DNA from 3 places in the Arthrobacter sp. fls2-241-R2A-172 genome. Region 1 is predicted to be linked to each of the others. Evidence: riboswitches for the same ligand, from Rfam matches in the RefSeq annotation. Region 1 holds a riboswitch; each other region holds the start of a gene.

Region 1 (6,155 bases):
ACGGCGGCTGCCGTGTGGGGCGCGCGGCGAAGCGGGGAGTCCTGCACGGAGAAGTCACCGGCAGCGACCTGGTCGATTTCCTTGCGGATGGTGATCATGGCTTCGATGAAGCGATCGATCTCCACGAGGTCTTCGGACTCGGTGGGCTCCACCATCAAGGTCCCTGCAACCGGGAAGGCGAGCGTGGGGGCGTGGAAGCCGAAGTCAATGAGGCGCTTGGCCACATCTTCAGCGGTGACGCCGGTCTTGGCCGTCAGTTCCCGCAGGTCCAAGATGCACTCGTGTGCCACGAGTCCACCTTCGCCGGTGTAGAGCACCGGGAAGTGGTCGTTGAGGCGGGACGCGATGTAGTTCGCAGCGAGCAGCGCGGACTTGGTTGCTTCGGTGAGGCCCTGGCCACCCATGAGCTTCACATATGCCCAGGAGATCGGCAGGACACCGGCGGAACCAAAGCGGGATGCGGAAATCGGAACGTCGTTGCCTTCGGTCCAGGAAGCCGCATCGCCCGGCATGAACGGTGCCAGGTGTGCCTTGGCGGCAACCGGACCAACGCCGGGACCGCCACCGCCATGCGGGATGCAGAAGGTCTTGTGCAGGTTCAGGTGCGAGACGTCGCCACCGAACTTGCCCGGCTGGGCAAGGCCAACAAGGGCGTTGAGGTTGGCACCGTCGATGTAGACCTGCCCGCCGGCTTCGTGGATGGCGTCGCAGACTTCGCGGACGTCGGCATCGTAGACACCGTGCGTGGACGGGTAGGTGATCATGATTGCCGAGAGGGCGTCGCGGTTGGCCTCGATCTTGGCCTTGAGGTCTACGTGGTCGATGGTGCCATCCGGCGCGGTGGCAACGACCACCACCTTCATGCCCGCCAGGACGGCAGAGGCAGCGTTGGTGCCGTGGGCGGAAGCCGGGATGAGGCAGACGTTGCGCTGCTCGTCACCGTTGGAGTGGTGGTAGCCGCGGATCGCGAGGAGCCCGGCGAGTTCACCCTGGGAACCGGCGTTCGGCTGGATGGAGACCTGGTCGTAGCCGGTGATCTCGGTCAGCTGTGCCTCGAGGTCGGTGATGAGCTCACGCCAGCCTTCTGTCTGGGAGTCCGGCGCGAACGGGTGGATGGAAGCGAACTCCGGCCAGGAGATAGCTTCCATTTCGGCCGTGGCGTTGAGCTTCATGGTGCACGAACCCAGCGGGATCATGGTGCGGTCCAGCGCGAGGTCCCGGTCGGACAGCTTGCGGATGTAACGCAGGAGCTGGGTTTCGGAGCGGTGGGTGTTGAACACCGGGTGCTGCATGAAGTCGCTGGTGCGCTCAACGGAGGATTCCAGCGCGAAGCCTTCAACGGCTTCAGTTACCGAAGCGCCGAAGACGCTTGCGACGTCGGCGACAATCGCCGTCGTCGTTGTTTCATCCACTGAGATGCCAACCGTGTCGGCGTCGACGCCGCGCAGGTTGATGCCCTTGGCCTCAGCTGCGGCCACCAGCTCGGCGGCCTTGCCCGGGACGCGGACCGTGATGGTGTCGAAGAACGAGCCGTGGAGGACCTCGACGTCGGCAGCCTTCAGGGATGCGGCCAGGGTCCGGGCGTGGTCGTGGGCGGTCTCCGCGATTGCCTTCAGTCCCTCGGGGCCGTGGTAAACCGCGTACATGGAGGCCACAATCGCCAGGAGTGCCTGGGCTGTACAGATGTTGGACGTAGCCTTCTCGCGGCGGATGTGCTGCTCGCGGGTCTGCAGCGCCAAGCGGTAGGCGGGGACACCGGCGTCGTCCTTGGAAACGCCTACCAGGCGGCCGGGCATGGAGCGCTCCAGGCCCTTCTGGACGGCCATGTACGCGGCGTGCGGGCCGCCGAAGAACAGCGGCACGCCCAGGCGCTGGGCGGAACCAACAGCGATGTCGGCGCCCTGCTCGCCCGGAGGGGTGATGAGCGTGAGGGACAGGAGGTCGGCGGCGACCGTGACCAGCGCGCCGCGCTCTTTGGCTTCAGCAATGACGGCGGAGTGATCGAACACGCGGCCGGAAACGCCGGGCTGCTGGAGGACGACGCCGTTGATGGCACCTTCCGGAAGACCGGCGCTCAGGTCGGCTACCTCAACTTCGAAGCCGAGCGCTTCCGCGCGGCCCTTCACGATCGCAATGGTCTGCGGGAGGCAGTCGGCGTCGAGGACAGTCTTGCCGTCCTGGGCGGACTTGTTCTTGTTGGCGCGGCGCATCATCAGCACGGCTTCGGCCACAGCCGTTGCTTCATCCAGGAGGGAAGCGTTGGCGATGGGCAGGCCCACCAGGTCCTGGACCATGGTCTGGAAGTTGAGGAGCGCTTCGAGGCGGCCCTGGGAGATTTCCGGCTGGTACGGGGTGTAGGCGGTGTACCAGGCCGGGGACTCGAGGATGTTGCGGCGGATCACCGGCGGCGTGACGGTGTCGTAGTAGCCCTGGCCGATCATTTGCACGGCGGTCTTGTTCTTGGAGGCGAGCTTGCGGAGCTCGGCAAGGACTTCGACTTCGCTCAGGGCGTTCTGCAGGGTGAGGGCGACGTCCTGGCGGATGTCGTTGGGGACGGCGGTGTCGACCAACGCGTCAACGGTGTCGTAGCCCACGGACTTGAGCATGGTCTCAATGTCGGCCTGGCGGCGGGCGCCAATATGCCGATCAACGAAGGTGGTGGAGGCAGAACTAACCGTCACGAAGGAACTCCATTACTTGGGCGGCGTTTGGGTACGCCACAGTGGCTGGGTTCCTCCCCGCTCTGTATTGGACCTGAGAGTTTCCGCGTTGTTGGAACAACATCGCTTGCACCGTCGGTGAGCACAGCACTCTTTCACCCTTCGGTGGTCAGAGCGCCTGCTGCTTTCCAGAGTTGCCTTGCCGCGGCGGTGCGTGGGCCTGAGAGATTCCTGGGGAGGGTTTGCTCCTACGGCGCCTGCATCACGTGCTTGCAGGACTCTCCCGCCGCAGATCATAGGCAATGTTCAGTTATAACGCGGCCCGATTTCAGGCAGGCCACAAGGGTTAATTGTCCTACGTGTGGCGCGTCGCCGCAAATGGGATGATGCGCTACTTCCGCAGCCGCTCCAGCACTCCGAGCAGGATTTTGACGTCGGCTTCCCGGCCGCCGTCGCTAGCCTCCTGGCCGCCCTCGAACATTGCGTTGAAATACAGTCCGTCGCCCATGTAGCTAACGGCCTTCGCTACCTCGGGTCCGACATCCTTGGCCAGGACATCAAGCCACTGCTTTTGGATTCCGGCAAACCTGCGACGCGTTTCTTCGTGGGCAACCTCGGCCAGCCGGGTAGCAGCGACGAAAGCGCGGTCCATCGGCGTCCCGGCCCACAATGACGTCCGGATGAAGTAGGCAGCGGCACCGTCCGGCGCGGCCCTCATCTGCTCAATGTCCTGTACTGCCAGTTGGTCCAGGCGTTCCAGGAGGGCGCTGATCAGCGACTCCTTGTTGGGGAAGTGGTACAGCAACCCGCCCTTCGAGACGCCGGCACGCTTGGCAACTGCGTCGAGCGTGGCGGCCCGCTCCCCCACCTCTATAAGGAGGGATTCGTAGGCATCCAGGACGGCGTCCCGGGCAACTGGTTTTCGTGGCATGAGTACATCATTCCCTAAAGGCTTGCTGGGGTTTAATTTGAAACTATACCGTCTGGACGGTACAGTAAAGACATGTTCTCGCCGTCCTCCACCCAAGCTCCCAGTTCAGCTCGTCCCGTCATGGGCCCTGCACCGTGGCGCGACTGGACGGCCCTGGCACTCCTGATGTTCCCGGTACTGCTGGTGGCCGTCGACAACACCGCGCTCACCTTTGCCCTGCCCGAGATCGCCCGATCCCTCGATGTCGGTGGCGTGCAACTGCTCTGGATCGTTGACGCCTACCCCTTGGTCCTGGCCGCACTCCTCGTCTCCATGGGCAACCTCGGCGACAGGATCGGCCGACGGCGGCTGCTTCTGATCGGCAGCACGGGCTTTGCTGCGGTTTCGGCTGCTACTGCGTTCGCGCCCTCAGCAGAATGGCTGATTGGCGGACGCGCCGCCCTTGGCGTTTTCGGCGCCATGCTGATGCCCTCAACGCTTTCCCTGATCCGGAACATCTTCACCGACCCCAACCGCCGCCGGCTCGCTATTGCCGTGTGGGCGGCCGGGTTCTCAGGCGGTGCTGCCCTCGGGCCGATCTTCGGCGGTTGGCTGGTGGAACACTTCTGGTGGGGTGCCGTCTTCCTGGTGGCAGCCTTCCTGCTGCTGCCGCTGCTCGCCTTCGGAAAGGTCCTGATCCCCGAGTCCAAAGACGCGAACCCGGGCCGCGTGGATGTCCCCAGCATCGCTTTGTCCATCTTGACCATGGCTCCGTTTGTCTACGGCATCAAAGAATTCGCAGTGCACGGCTTTGGGGCATCAGCCGCGGCGTTCATGCTTTTCGGTCTGGTGATGGGTGTCCTCTTCGTCCGACGCCAGCAGAGGATCGACAGCCCGATGCTGGATGTCAGCCTGTTCAAGAACAAGGTATTCAGTACGGCAATCGTTGCCAACGTACTTTCCCTCTTCTCCATGACCGGCTTCATCTACTTCTTCGCCCAGCACCTGCAATTGGTTGAGGGCCAGTCCCCCATGGAGGCGGGTATCGCAATGATCCCGGCCCTCCTGGCAACAGTCATCGCCGGACTGCTGGTGGTGCCCCTGGTCAAAAAGGTCCGGCCCGGTTTTGTGGTGGCCGGAGGGTTGACGCTCAGTGCCGTTGGCTACCTCGTGGCTGTTGTGGGCGACCACGGCAGCGGCCCCGTGTTCCTCCTGTCAGCCCTCACAGTTCTTGCTGTTGGCGTGGGTGCGGCGGAGACCATCTCCAACGACCTCATCCTGGCCTCCGTACCGGCTGACAAATCCGGGGCAGCATCAGCCATCTCGGAGACCGGTTACGAGTTGGGTTCGCTGTTGGGAACGGCTGTCCTTGGTTCCATCCTCACGGCCTCCTACCAGCACAACCTGGTCATACCTGACGGCGTGTCCGGCCACGCCGCCGAAAAGTCCGGGGAAACCCTGGCCGGCGCCGTTGACGTTGCTTCCACGCTCCCAGCGCCCTTGGCTGAAGCCTTGACGGCCTCGGCACGCGTCGCCTTTGACTCCGGCGTCCACGTCACTGCGGCGATTGGGCTGGTACTCATGGCAGGAGCGGCAGCCCTTGCCGCCGTCGTACTCCGGCGTGTCCCCAAGGCGCACTAGCCGAGTCTACGCAAGGAGGCCGGGTCGCTGAGCGGCCCGGCCTCCTTCGCGTCAGTGTCTAAACGGCGCTGTTGAGTGAGGTCCCCAGGCTAAAGCCGCGGGTGATTCCACCCGTGGTTGCCGCGGCAAGGGATGAAAGATAGTCATTGCGGCGGCGGGCTGTGATGCGCGATTCCGGTTCGAAAACCTGGTCGGGCGAATCGGCGTAATGGGCCGCCAGGCCGTCGCGCATGAGCCGGATCCCCTCAGCCCGCTGCTGCGAGACGGCGGCATGCGTGGAACCCAGTTCCTCGGCAAGCTCCTTCACGGACCGTCCCGCGAGATAGATTTCCTGGACGACGAAGCGCATTTTTTCGGGGAGGGCATCGACGGCGGCACGCAGGTACTTGATCCGCTCATCAGCCAGCACCGAGTGTTCCGGGGAATCCGTGGGGGACGCAACCGTGTCCGCCACCACCTCATCCAGTGAAGTCAGCGTCCGGGATGCGTCCACCAGGGCAGCTTCAACATGGCTACGCTCGACACCCAGGGCCGAAGCCATCTCGGCGACGCTGGGACCCCGTCCCAGCATGCTGGTCAAGGTCTCCTGGACGCCCAGGGTTTCCTTGATCCGCTTGCGGGCCGACCGCGTAGCCCAATCTCCGGCTCTCATCTCGTCCGCAAAGGCACCTACGATCCGGCGGCGCGCGAAAGCACCGAACGGAACACCGAGGTCCGGATCGAAGGAATCAGCAGACGTTATCAGGGCAACGGCACCGACAGAAGCAAAATCATCGCGCGATAAATGCGACGCGCGCGCGCAAAGGTCAGAGACCAGGTAACCAACGAGCGGAAGGTGCTGCAACACCAGCTCGTTGCGCTGTTCGCGATTCAAAAGTGAGTCCCCCCATGAGACCGGATTATTGAGTTGCAAACCCGACTTCTTTGCCGTTTCGCCGATGTCC
Region 2 (6,155 bases), on a different contig from region 1:
CCCGATCGTCAGGGTGCAGAGGACGCCGCAGTACAGGTTCATGGCGTTCGACGCAGCCACGCCGAGGCAGAAGATGCCCACGATGACCAGGGTCCACGGTTGAAGCAAGGCTCCCAGGCTGCCCACGATTTCCACGTTCTCAGCACTTAGGGTCATGGCCAGTGTGCCCACCAGAGCCCCCAGGATCATGGGGAACAGGGTGCCCAGGACGCAGCCTGAGTAGGAAGCCCAGAAGGCGGGCCCTGACCCGGTGCCCTGAGGCATGTAGCGGGAGTAGTCCGAAACGTAGGGCGCGTAGGCCAGTTGCCACAGGGCTGAGACGGAGATGGTTCCCATGAAGCCGACCCAGTTGAAATTGCCCGTTTCCAGGAAGCTAGCGGGCAGTCCGTCCACCACCAGGATCCAAGCGAAAGCCAACAGCAGCGCCAGTCCGGCTGTCACGCTTAGGACGCGTGCATAGGCGTGGATGAGCCGGTACCCGAAAATCGTCGCGATCACACTGACTACCCCGATGATGATGATGCCCGCATCAACGCTGATGCCGGGGCTGACGGCGGCCATGGCCTCGCCGCCGAACACCAGGTTGGCTGCGAAAAAGCCGACGTACATGACCACCACGATGACCACGATCAGCAATGCCCCGAATGAACCGAACTGGCCTCGGGTCTGGATCATCTGCGCCACGCCTAGTTGCGGACCCTGGGCCGAGTGCAGCGCCATGAAAATGCCGCCCACCACGTTGCCAATGATGATGCCCACGATGGCTGGCACGAAGCCCAGGCCGAACACCGTGGTGGCGAGTCCGCCGGTCACGATGGTCATGATCATGATGTTGGAGCCGAACCAGATGGTAAACAGGTCCCTGGCCTTGCCGTGCCGCTCGTTCAAGGGGATGGGCTGGATGGTCTTGTCCTCCAGCCGGGGCACTTCGGTGACAGGTGCGGTGCTCATGATGCGCTCCTGGATGCCGAAGCCAGTTCACGGTCACCTGCGGTGCTTGCCTTGCTGCGGTTCACCATCACACCGAGCAGATCGAACACCAGGGTAGCCGCTGCCACGGTGGTGATGTCCGCATGGTCGTACGCCGGAGCGACTTCGACGACGTCTGCGCCCACGATGTTGATGCCGTCCAGCCCGCGGAGCAGGGCCAGGAGTTCGCGGGAGTGGAGACCGCCCATCTCCGGAGTGCCCGTGCCAGGCGCGAATGCCGGGTCCAGGACGTCGATGTCGATCGAAACGTAGACCGGGGTGTCGTCGAGTCGGTCCTTCACCTGCTGGATCGCGGCCGGGACGCCCATAACGTCCAGGTCCGAGCAGCGGATGATCTGAAAACCGAACTCGTGGTCGCGGAGGAAGTCGTTGCGGTCGTAGACGGGGCCGCGGATCCCCACGTGCATCGACTTGTCCTCCACCAGGAGGCCCTCCTCAAAAGCGCGCCGGAAGATGGTCCCGTGTGTGATGGGCTGGTCGAAGTACGTGTCCCAGGTGTCCAGGTGGGCGTCAAAGTGCAGCAACGCAACCGGGCCGTGGACCTTGTTCAAAGCCCGAAGCATGGGCAATGCGATGGTGTGGTCGCCGCCGATGGAGATGAGTCGTTTCTCCTCGCTGATCAGGGGCAGAGCCTGCTCCTCGATCTCACGCACAGCGCGGGTGATGTCGTAGGGAGTGCAGGCGATGTCGCCGGCATCCACTACCTGTGCCTCGTACACGGGCTCGACGTCGAGTTCCGGGTGGTAGCCAGGGCGCAGGAGCCGCGAGGCCTCGCGGACTGCGGCCGGACCGAAGCGGGCGCCGGGGCGGAAAGAGGTTCCGCCGTCGAACGGAACACCGACGATGGCGATGTCGTAATCCGGGACGCGGTCGATCTGGGGGAGCCGGGCGAAGGTGCCCAGGCCTGCGTAACGGGGAACTTTGGTTGCATCCACGGGGCCAATGGGCTGGTGCGTTGTCATGGCTGGATCCTTCAGGTAGCTGGGGCGCTCGCCGTTGAGCGGGAAGTGCATACCTCAATTCTTCGTGACGCGGATCACTCCGCATAGCGGTACATTGACTACAAATGGTCGAAGCGTTTAGACAAACGTCTAAGCGCCGCGCGGCGACTGCCATGCGCAAGGGAAGGGAGGGCCCGGAACGGCAATCACAGTGGCAGAACTCGTGGCTGAGCCGCAGCTCGGACTGACGCTCCTGGCCGGCGCCTCCGGACAAGACAACCGCATCACCTGGGCTCATACCTCCGACCTCCCCAGGCTGTGGGAATGGGTCACGGGCGGCGAACTCATGATGACCAACGGGTTGTCCATCCCGTCCGATCCGGCGGGACAGGTTGCGCTCGCCGAGGCCCTGGTGGATGCAGGTGCCAGCGCTCTGGCAATCGGGGAAAAGATGCACGCGCCACCGCTGACGGCCGAGTTCCTGGCGGCCTGCGAACAGTTGCCCCTGCCCCTGCTCAACATTCCCTACCCCCTGCCCTTCATCGCGATTGCCCGGTCGGTTGCAGAGTCCTCGCTGCTCGAAGAATCGCGTCGGCTTCGGCAAACCGCGCGGGTCTATGACCTGCTGCGGACCGCTGGCGCCTCCGAGGACCACTGGCAGAGCCTGGTCCTGAGGTTGGCCACGGAGCTGGATTCGGAACTTTTCGTGGTGGACCGCCGCTGCCTGCATCCATGGCATCCGGAGGGCCATCCGCTGCCCGGCTTCCTTGTGGAGGAATGGTCGCCGCACCCGGGCCAGGTGTCCGTTGCAGGCAAGAACTTCCAGTGGCACCGGATCCGTGGCCGGCACGTGCTGACCATGGACATTCCCACCCACGCGAATGCGCTCCTGGTTGTGCTGCCCAACAGCGAACCGCACCCGGACGCCGTCGTACTCCTCCACGCCGCGACCGTGCTGGGACTGCAGCTCTCACGGATTGTCTTGTCGCTGGAAAGCCGCCACCGGCTGGCCGGTGAGTTCCTGCTGCAGGCCACGGATGGGCGGCTCGGGGTGGCGGAAATGGAAAGCCGGATGGTCTCGTTTGGCATACCGGCCGCGGACTTCCTGATGGTCGCCATGGCCGCGGGCAACGCGACGGAACCGCACGACGACCGGCTGGCCGGCGTCCACATCGACCTGTGGCGGCACGGGGTTGCGTCGGCGTCCTTGAAGCGGAACAACCGGCTCCATGTGGTGGTCCCGGCGGATGTGTCCGATGAGGTCCTGGTGCATTGCAGCGGCGTTGGCAGCGTGATCGGGATCAGCACGCCCGCTGCTGTGGCCGGAATCCAACGGGCGCTGCAGGAGTCGCTGTGGGCCTTGGGTTCGGCACGCGCCAACAGGCTGGAATTGGCCCGATACGCGCAGGGACCGTCGTGGCTTGGGTTGACCGGATTCGAGGAAGGGACGGCGTTGGTGCGCCGCTTGCTGGGCCCGGTTTTCGACTATGAGCAGAGACAGGACGGCGATCTGATCCTGACCCTGAGGACATATTTGGATTCTCAACGTTCCTGGCAAAAGACGGCTGCGACGCTGTTCGCGCACCGGCAGACCATCATCTACCGGATCCGGAAAATCGGTGAGTTGACGGGGCTGGACATGGGCGAAACGTCCACGGTTGCGCAGTTGTGGTTCGCACTGCAGATCCACGAAGCGATGCATCAGTAGCCACAGCTTGCTTGCGCTTTTTCAAAACAACCCGCTATGGTGTGAAGCGTGTCACTCACGTGATGCAACGCTTTTGATCTGCGGCGGGAGAGTCCTGCCGGTACATCCAGTCAGGCGCCGTAGGAGCAAATCCTCCCCAGGAATCTCTCAGGCCCATGTACCGCCGCGGTTAGGCAACTCTGGAAAGCAGTCCGGGAAACCGGGCTCACCGACGGTGCAAGCAGGCAACCATTCCTGCGGAATCTCTCAGGTCCAATACAGAGCGGGGAGGAACCCACATCATCGTGGCGCTCAGCAGGCGCCTGAATCATGGAGTTCCTCTTGACTGTTCAATCAACCCCCACCGCGTTCGCGGACCGGCATATCGGCGCCCGCCGCCAGGCCGATGTTGACACCATGCTCAAGGCCATCGGCCTTGACTCTGTCGACGGCATGGTGGACATTGCTGTCCCAGATTCCATCCGCCAGGACACTGCGCTGAAGTTGCAGGACGCCCTCACCGAGGTGCAGGTCCTCACTGAGCTGCGCAAGCTGGCTTCCAAGAACAAAACCGCCGTGCAGATGATCGGCCAGGGCTACTACGACACCGTGACGCCGCCCGTCATCCGCCGCAACATCCTCGAATCCCCGGCTTGGTACACGGCCTACACCCCGTACCAGCCGGAAATTTCCCAGGGCCGCCTCGAAGCGCTGCTCAACTTCCAGACCATGGTCCAGGACCTCACGGGACTTCCCGTGGCCAACGCCTCGCTGCTGGACGAAGCTACCGCCGTTGCCGAGGCAGTGCTGCTCATGCGCAGGGCGAACAAGGCTGTGAAGGACGGCAAGACCGTCCTGGACGCCGACCTCCTCCCGCAGACCATCGCAATCGTGAAGGGCCGCGCCGAGGCGCTGGGTTTTGAGGTCGAGATCGCGGACCTCTCTGCCGGCCTGCCCGACGGCGACATCAACGGTATCGTCCTGCAGCAGCCGGGCGTTTCGGGCCGCGTTTTCAACCATGCCCCGGTGATCGCCGAAGCCAAGGAACGTGGCGCCTTGGTCACTGTCGCGGCCGATCTGCTGGCGCTCACCCTCATCACGCCCCCGGGCGAGCAAGGTGCCGATGTCGCCGTCGGAACCGCGCAGCGTTTCGGTGTCCCGCTGTTCTTCGGCGGCCCGCACGCCGCGTACATGGCCGTCCGCGAAGGCATGGAGCGCACGCTTCCGGGCCGCATCGTCGGCGTCTCCAAGGACAACGCGGGCGTCCCCGCCTACCGCCTGGCCCTCCAGACCCGCGAGCAGCACATCCGCCGCGAAAAGGCCACGTCCAACATCTGTACAGCCCAGGCATTGCTGGCCATCGTGGCCTCGATGTACGCCGTCTACCACGGCCCGGAAGGCCTGAAGTCGATCGCCGAAACCGTTCACGGCCATGCACGAACGCTGGCGACGGCGCTGAAGGCGGCTGGCCGCGAACTCGTGACCGAGTCCTTCTTCGACACCCTCACGGTCCGCGTCCCCGGCAAGGCTGACAAAGTCATCGCCGCCGCCGAAGCCCGCGGCATCAACCTGAGGTTCATCGACGCCGACACCGTGGGCGTCTCGATTGATGAAACCACGACGCCGGAGGTCCTCTCCGCCGTTGCCGTCGCCTTCGGTGCCGGTCCGGTGAAGGACGCGGCGGGCTTCGAGCTGCCCTCGGACGTGGTCCGGACCAGCGATTTCCTGCAGCACCCGGTGTTCAACACGCACCGTTCCGAGACGCAGCTGTTGCGCTATATCCGCAAGCTGTCCGACCGGGACCTCGCACTGGACCGCACCATGATCCCGCTGGGTTCGTGCACCATGAAGCTCAACGCCACGGCAGAGATGGAAGCCATCTCCTGGCCCGAGTTCGCCTCCATCCACCCCTTCGCACCGGACCACCAGACGGCCGGCTGGCGCGAACTCATCGAGGACCTGGAAGCCGACCTCACGGAGATCACCGGCTACGACCAAGTGTCCATCCAGCCGAACGCCGGTTCGCAGGGTGAGCTCGCGGGCCTGCTGGCGATCCGCGGCTACCACCTGTCCCGGGGCGACGAGCAGCGCACCGTTTGCTTGATCCCCGCTTCCGCCCACGGCACCAACGCTGCGTCCGCGGTGCTGGCCGGCATGAAAGTGGTTGTGGTCGCGACCGCCGCTGACGGCACCATCGACCACGCGGACCTGACCGCCAAGATCGAAGCCAACAAGGACGTCCTGTCCTGCATCATGATCACCTACCCGTCCACGCACGGTGTCTACGACGCCGACGTCGTTGAGGTGTGCGACGCCGTTCACCAGGCCGGTGGTCAGGTGTACGTCGATGGCGCGAACCTCAATGCCCTGGTTGGCCTTGCCCAGCCGGGCAAGTTCGGCGGCGACGTCTCCCACCTGAACCTGCACAAGACCTTCTGCATCCCGCACGGTGGCGGCGGTCCCGGTGTTGGACCCGTTGCTGCGAAAGCCCACTTGGCCCCGTTCATGCCCGGCGATGCCAACAAGGCCGCCCACGA
Region 3 (6,155 bases), on a different contig from region 1:
TGGCTTTCTCCAAGGACCTCCAGGCCTCCAAGGGCACTGACAAGGTCTTCCTGATCGGTGACTTCAACGCCTACTCCAAGGAGGACCCCATCAACGTCCTCACCGGCGCAGGGTACACCGACCTTGAGGTCGGCACCGGCAAGCACTCCTACCTGTTCGGCGGCATGGTGGGCTCCCTCGACCACATCCTGGCGTCCCCGGCAGCCCACAAGGTGGTCACGGGAACCGACATCTGGAACATCAACTCCGTGGAGTCAGTGGCGCTGGAATACAGCCGGTATAACAACAATGTGACCAACTATTATGCCCCGGACGAGTTCCGGGCCAGCGACCACGATCCCGTGGTGGTGGGCCTGAACCTGACTCCGGATGCACCGGCCACCGTTGACCTGCAATTCCTGGGCATCAACGACTTCCACGGCCGGATCGACGCCAACACGGTGCTCTTTGCGGGAACGGTTGAGAAGCTCCGTGCAGCAGCAGCGCCCGGCGCGACTGCCTTCATATCCGCGGGCGACAACATCGGCGCCTCCCTCTTCGCATCCTCGGTTGCGAAGGACCAGCCCACCATCGACGTCCTGAACGCACTTGAGCTGCAGGCCTCCGCTGTGGGCAACCACGAGTTCGACGGCGGCTGGTCAGACCTGCGCGACCGCGTCATCGCCGGAGGCAACAACGCAAAGTTCGCCTACCTGGGCGCCAACGTTTACCAGAAGGGCACCACCACCCCGGTCCTGCCGGAGTACAAGGTCCTGGACATGAACGGCATGAAGGTAGCGGTCATCGGTACGGTCACCCAGGAAGTTCCTTCCCTGGTAACCCCCGCGGGGATCACCGATCTTGAGTTCGGCGACCCCGTGGACGCCATCAACCGGGTGGCTGCGAAGATCAAGGCCGAAAAGCTGGCGGACCTTATCATCGTCGAAAACCATGACGGCGCCGCTTCCGGTACCCCCGAGGGCGCCACGTTGGAACAGGAAGTTGCCGCGGGCGGCCCGTTCGCCAAGCTCGTCAACGAAACCACCCCTGACGTAGCTGCCATCTACACCGGGCACACCCACAAGGAGTACGCCTGGGACGCGCCCGTACTTGACGCCAACCGCCAACCCACCGGCAAGACCCGCCCGATCGTGCAGACCGGCAACTACGGCGAGAACGTGGGCAGCGTAACGCTCACCGTCGACACGGCAACCAAGTCCGTCACCGCCTACAAGGCAGCAGTCGTGGACAGGACCACCGAAACCGCTGAAAGCCTCGTCGCGGCCTACCCGCGGGCGGCCGCAGTGAAAACCATCGTGGATAAGGCCCTGGCCCAGGCTGCTGAAATCGGCAACCAGGCCGTGGGTGCCGTGACCGCCGATATCACCACAGCATTCACCCCGGACCCTGCCGGAGGCGCCCCCAAGCGGGACGACCGCGCCAGCGAATCCACGCTGGGCAACCTGGTAGCGGACTCCCTGGTGGACACGCTCAAGGCGCCCGAACTCGGCGCGGCGGAAATCGGCGTCGTCAACCCCGGCGGCCTGCGCAACGAGCTGTACTACGCGCCGGATGGCACCATCACCTACGCCGAGGCCAACGCGGTCCTGCCGTTCGTGAACAACCTGTGGACCACGTCCCTGACGGGTGCACAGTTCAAAACGCTCCTGGAGCAGCAGTGGCAGACCAACCCGGACGGTACCGTACCAAGCCGCCCGTACCAGCAGCTGGGGGTGTCCAAGAACGTCAACTACACCTACGATGCTGCCCGTCCTGCGGGTGACCGGATTACCGGCATCTGGGTCAATGGCGCTGTGATCGACCCCGCAAAGCAGTACAGGATCGGTACCTTCAGCTTCCTGGCAACCGGCGGTGACAACTTCCGGGTCTTCAAGGAGGGCAGCAACACGAAAGACACCGGCCTGGTGGACCGTGACGCCTGGATCAAGTACCTTCAGGCGCACAACCCCGTCTCGCCGGACTTCGCGCGCCGCTCAGTTGCTGTGGCAAACTCCACCGCAGCCGAGGTCAAGGCTGGCGAATCCATCACGCTGGCGGTCTCCAAGCTGAACCTGACCTCCATCGGCAGCCCTGCGAACACCTTGCTGAAAGCGGTCTTTATCGACGCCAAGGGCGCCTCCGTGGCACTCGGGGACGTCCCGGTATCCGCCGGCGCGGCGACCGTCAACGTGAAGGTGCCCGCTGCAGCGGCCGCAGGTACCGGCACCCTGGTGCTGACCGCCGTCGAGTCCGGAACGGTGGTGAAGGCCCTGGTCAAGGTGGCAACGAGCGGACCCAACCCGCCGCAGTGCACCCCGCCCACCAAGCCGTCCAAGTGGTACGACATTGTGGGATGGCTGCGGTACGGCATCGAATGGTTGCAGTACCAGAAATGCCTTAGAGGCTAAGCGCCCCGTAGCATGCCCCCAAGAGACAGGCCCCTCACGATTGGTTCGTGAGGGGCCTGTCTTGTGGTTACTTGTTTGCCGGCTCCGGGTCCTGGACCCTGGCAGCATCGCTGCGCAGCTCGGCCTGGAAAGCGGCGTACCGGGCCAGGTGGGCCGGACGGCGTCGGAGTACCGCCCAAGCGACCCCCAAAATCACGAACCACAGGGGCGTTGCGAGCAACGCCGCGAGCGTGTCCGGCTGGGTGGTCAGCGCCCACAGCACGAAGGCAAAGAATGCGAACACCACCCACACCATGGCCACTCCACCCGGCATCTTGAACGCCGAAGACTCGTGAAGGTGGGGACGGCGCTTCCGGAACGCCAGGTAGCTGGCCAGGATGATCGACCACACGAAGACGAAGCAGACGGCAGACACGGTGGTCACCATGTCGAACGCCTTGCCGACGTCCTGGCCGGCGTACATGAGCACGACGCCGGACAGCAACAGGACGCAGGACAGAAACAGTGCGTTGCGGGGTACTTTGCGTCCGGAGAGCGCGCCGAAGACCTTGGGGGCATCGCCTTCCTGGGCCAGGCCGAACACCATGCGGGACGTGGAGTAGATCCCGGAGTTGGCTGAGGACATGGCGGACGTGAGGACCACCAGGTTGACGATCGTGGCTGCTGCGCCCAGGCCGGCCAGGGAGAACATGGCAATGAACGGGCTGTGACCGGCAGCGAACTGGGTCCACGGGGTGACGGACATCAGGATGATCAGGGCGCCCACGTAGAAGAGGAGCACGCGGATGGGAATCGAGTTGATGGCCTTGGGCAGGTTCTTTTCCGGGTCCTTGGCCTCGGCCGCAGTAGTGCCCACGAGTTCGATGCCTACGAAAGCGAAGACCGCTATCTGGAATCCGGCGACGAAGCCCATGAATTCGTTCGGGAAGAAGCCTCCATGGCTCCAGAGGTTGGTGAAGCTGGCGGGGCCGGCGTCGGACTGGAAGCCACTGAAAATCATGAACAGGCCAACAATGATCAAGGCCGCGATGGCGACGATCTTGATGAGAGCGAACCAGAACTCGGTTTCGCCGAATGCCTTCACCGTTGCCAGGTTCAGTAGCAGGAGGATGCCGATGGTAATGAGACCCGGCACCCAGAGGGGAAGGGAAGGCCACAGCTCCTGCGAATAGCCTGCGATAGCGATGACGTCCGCGATCCCCGTGATGACCCAGCAGAACCAGTATGTCCAGCCGGTGAAGAAGCCGGCCCAGGGGCCCAGGAGGTCAGCTGCGAAGTCGCTGAAGGATTTGTAGTTCAGGTTGCTGAGCAGCAATTCGCCCATGGCACGCATGACGAAGAACAGCATGAAGCCGATGATCATGTACACGAAGATGACGGACGGGCCGGCGGCGGAGATGGTCTTGCCGGAGCCCATGAAGAGGCCGGTTCCAATGGCTCCGCCGATGGCGATGAGCTGGATGTGGCGGTTGGTGAGTTGCCGCTCAAGATGCGGGGAATCGGTACCGGTTGAAGGTGGGCGCTGAATCGTCAAAGGAACTCCATCGTTCAGGCGGCACGGGGTGCCACAAGATTCGGGTTCCTCCCCGCTCTGTAGATGGACCTGAGAGTTTCCGCAGGCGTGGGCCTGCTTGCACCTTCGGTGAGCCCGGCGTTCCGGACTGCTTTCCAGAGTTGCCTCGCCGCGGCGGTACATGGGCCTGAGAGATTCCTGGGGAGGGTTTGCTCCTACGGCGCCTGTGGTGATGTACCGGCAGGGCTCTCCCGCCGCGGATCAAAAGCGCGCACCACCAGTCGGTGATGCAGCTCACACACTAACGAAGGCCGGGCGGCACTGCAACCCTGAGTCCTCAGCGGGCCAGAATGCTACGCGCAATCTCGTCGGCGTCCCGCAGGGTCCGCTGTCCGCTGGCATAGGCCTGCCCGGTTCGGGGCCGGGCCTCCGCCGCGATGGCCGTGCCCCACTGTGAGGCAGACAACTGTAGGCCCAGCACGTAAAGGTTCTCGGTGACCGCCCCGTTCGCCGCCAAGGGCCGGTACGGATGTGGCACGACGTCCAGACCCGTGGTCTGCATCGGGGTACCTTCGACGCTCATCATGATCTTGGTTCGGACCAACCCGTCAGCCATGAGCTGCTCCAGCAGCGGTGACATATTGATGCCCACCCTGTTGGCAGGCGACATCGCCTCGATCAGGGTCCGGGCTTCCACCGGCGCGTCGCGCACCCATGGCGAAACCGCACGGAACAGTTTCGCGCTCCGGTCCACACTGAACTTCGGGTCCGGGCCAACAAAACTTACGACGCCGGCACGCGCCAGGGCGGCCAGCTGCTCCGAACGCAGCGCGGGCGCCCCACTGGCCAGCCCTTCGACGAAGGATTCGAACCAGCCCCGAAGCCCTGCCAACCAGGATTCGTCCGTGATGCCACCATCAGCCACCACGGATTTCAGGATCGCGCGGCCGGTGTGGAGTGCTCCGATGGCCATCTTCACAGGGTCCGATTCGCCCAAAGCCGATCGGCGCGCGTCATCATCAAGGTATGCCGTGATGGCCGCGTCCAGCTCCCGCCTGGACGCAAAAGTACGCCCTGCCAGCGGCGCGGCTAGCCCGCGAAGATTCAGCCGACGGGACGCGACGACGTGCTTTTCCACGAGATCGCCCACGTCGTTCTCCCACTTCGCTGTGGTGTGCGCGTGCGGTTGGAGTGCGTCCTCGAGGTCCGCCAGGAACTGCGCGGGGTCCTTGATCGCAGTGGGTTGTGAGCGGGCCAGCGTTGAGTAATACGCCCACAGCGCATCACGGTGCAGCAGCGGCCAAAGATCGTGGTCGAAACCGGGCTGGATTCCGGCCGCGCGAAACCGGTCCACGGCGTCTTCGGTCAGGTAGCGCATGGTGATGCTGCTGGGGTAGTAACCCGCCAGCCCCGCCTTGGCCCGGTAAGGGGTGCCCCGCCGGGAGGCAGCAATAATCCTGGGTTCCCGGCCCGATGCCCGATACTCCAACACCCCTGCCCCCGGAGAACCGGCCTCGACGAACTTCCCGCCGCGGCCCTCCGTCAGCTGTCCCATGACGTCGAAGAAGTTCAATCCCATTCCGCGGATCAGCACCGGCTCGTTATCCGGCACCGCCTCCCACTCAACGTCGGCGGGTGGCGCCGGCGGAAAATAGAGCAGTCCTTGCTCCTCCGCCGCGCTCTTGAAAGACCTTTGCTCGGGATTCAGCCGGGACTCGATATGACCTAACGCGAGGACCACGGAGCCGACGGTGAGGGTGGCACCGTTGGCGAGTTCGACGTCGAACGCGTTTTTTGTTCCGTCCTTCACCGGTCGCGCCGCGACGGCGGAGGTCTCATGGAACGTGACCTTGACGCCGTCGGGCAGCCGCTCGAGCAAGCCATCCAGGGTCTGGCGCAAGTACCGCCCATACAGGGCACGGCTGGGGAAGTCATGCGATTCGAGGGTGGCAAGCTCCGCCTTTTCGGCGTCGTCCAGTCCCAAGCCATCACGACGCCGGGCCTCGCGCCACTTGTCGAACGAACCACCGGCCAGCGGAGGAGCGAGCTCAGGGTCCTCCGGGATGAGCGTCGGATAAAACGACTGGGTGTTCATCAGGTAGAGCCGGGACTGCCCCGGCTGCCACACGTGGCCCGAACCCGCGGGGAAAGGATCCACCACGTCGATGTGCAGGGTGGCCCCCGACGCGCGCACAGCATGACCCCCGGCAGCCCAATTCGCGAGCAACCGCTCAAGGACGCTGGTGCCCCGGGGG

The links. A riboswitch is a leader RNA that binds a small molecule or an ion and turns the genes downstream of it on or off. The one in region 1 is predicted to bind glycine.
Region 2: another riboswitch for glycine. It lies ahead of gcvP (aminomethyl-transferring glycine dehydrogenase); the one in region 1 lies ahead of gcvP (aminomethyl-transferring glycine dehydrogenase).
Region 3: another riboswitch for glycine. It lies ahead of cycA (D-serine/D-alanine/glycine transporter); the one in region 1 lies ahead of gcvP (aminomethyl-transferring glycine dehydrogenase).

Annotation. Positions count from the first base shown of each region.
Region 1 is NZ_JARVTB010000003.1:85,172-91,326, reverse strand. Features, by position in the region: gene gcvP (aminomethyl-transferring glycine dehydrogenase) at 1-2,681, opposite strand, end outside; glycine riboswitch at 2,734-2,857, opposite strand; glycine riboswitch at 2,859-2,956, opposite strand; gene QRM57_RS05975 (TetR/AcrR family transcriptional regulator) at 3,052-3,591, opposite strand; gene QRM57_RS05970 (MFS transporter) at 3,664-5,211, shown strand; gene QRM57_RS05965 (sigma-70 family RNA polymerase sigma factor) at 5,270-6,085, opposite strand.
Region 2 is NZ_JARVTB010000012.1:185,677-191,831, forward strand. Features, by position in the region: gene QRM57_RS17145 (purine-cytosine permease family protein) at 1-951, opposite strand, end outside; gene speB (agmatinase) at 948-1,952, opposite strand; gene QRM57_RS17155 (PucR family transcriptional regulator) at 2,143-3,639, shown strand; glycine riboswitch at 3,714-3,812, shown strand; gene gcvP (aminomethyl-transferring glycine dehydrogenase) at 3,961-6,155, shown strand, end outside.
Region 3 is NZ_JARVTB010000001.1:525,671-531,825, reverse strand. Features, by position in the region: gene QRM57_RS02485 (ExeM/NucH family extracellular endonuclease) at 1-2,387, shown strand, start outside; gene cycA (D-serine/D-alanine/glycine transporter) at 2,455-3,921, opposite strand; glycine riboswitch at 4,066-4,164, opposite strand; gene QRM57_RS02475 (FAD/NAD(P)-binding protein) at 4,238-6,155, opposite strand, start outside.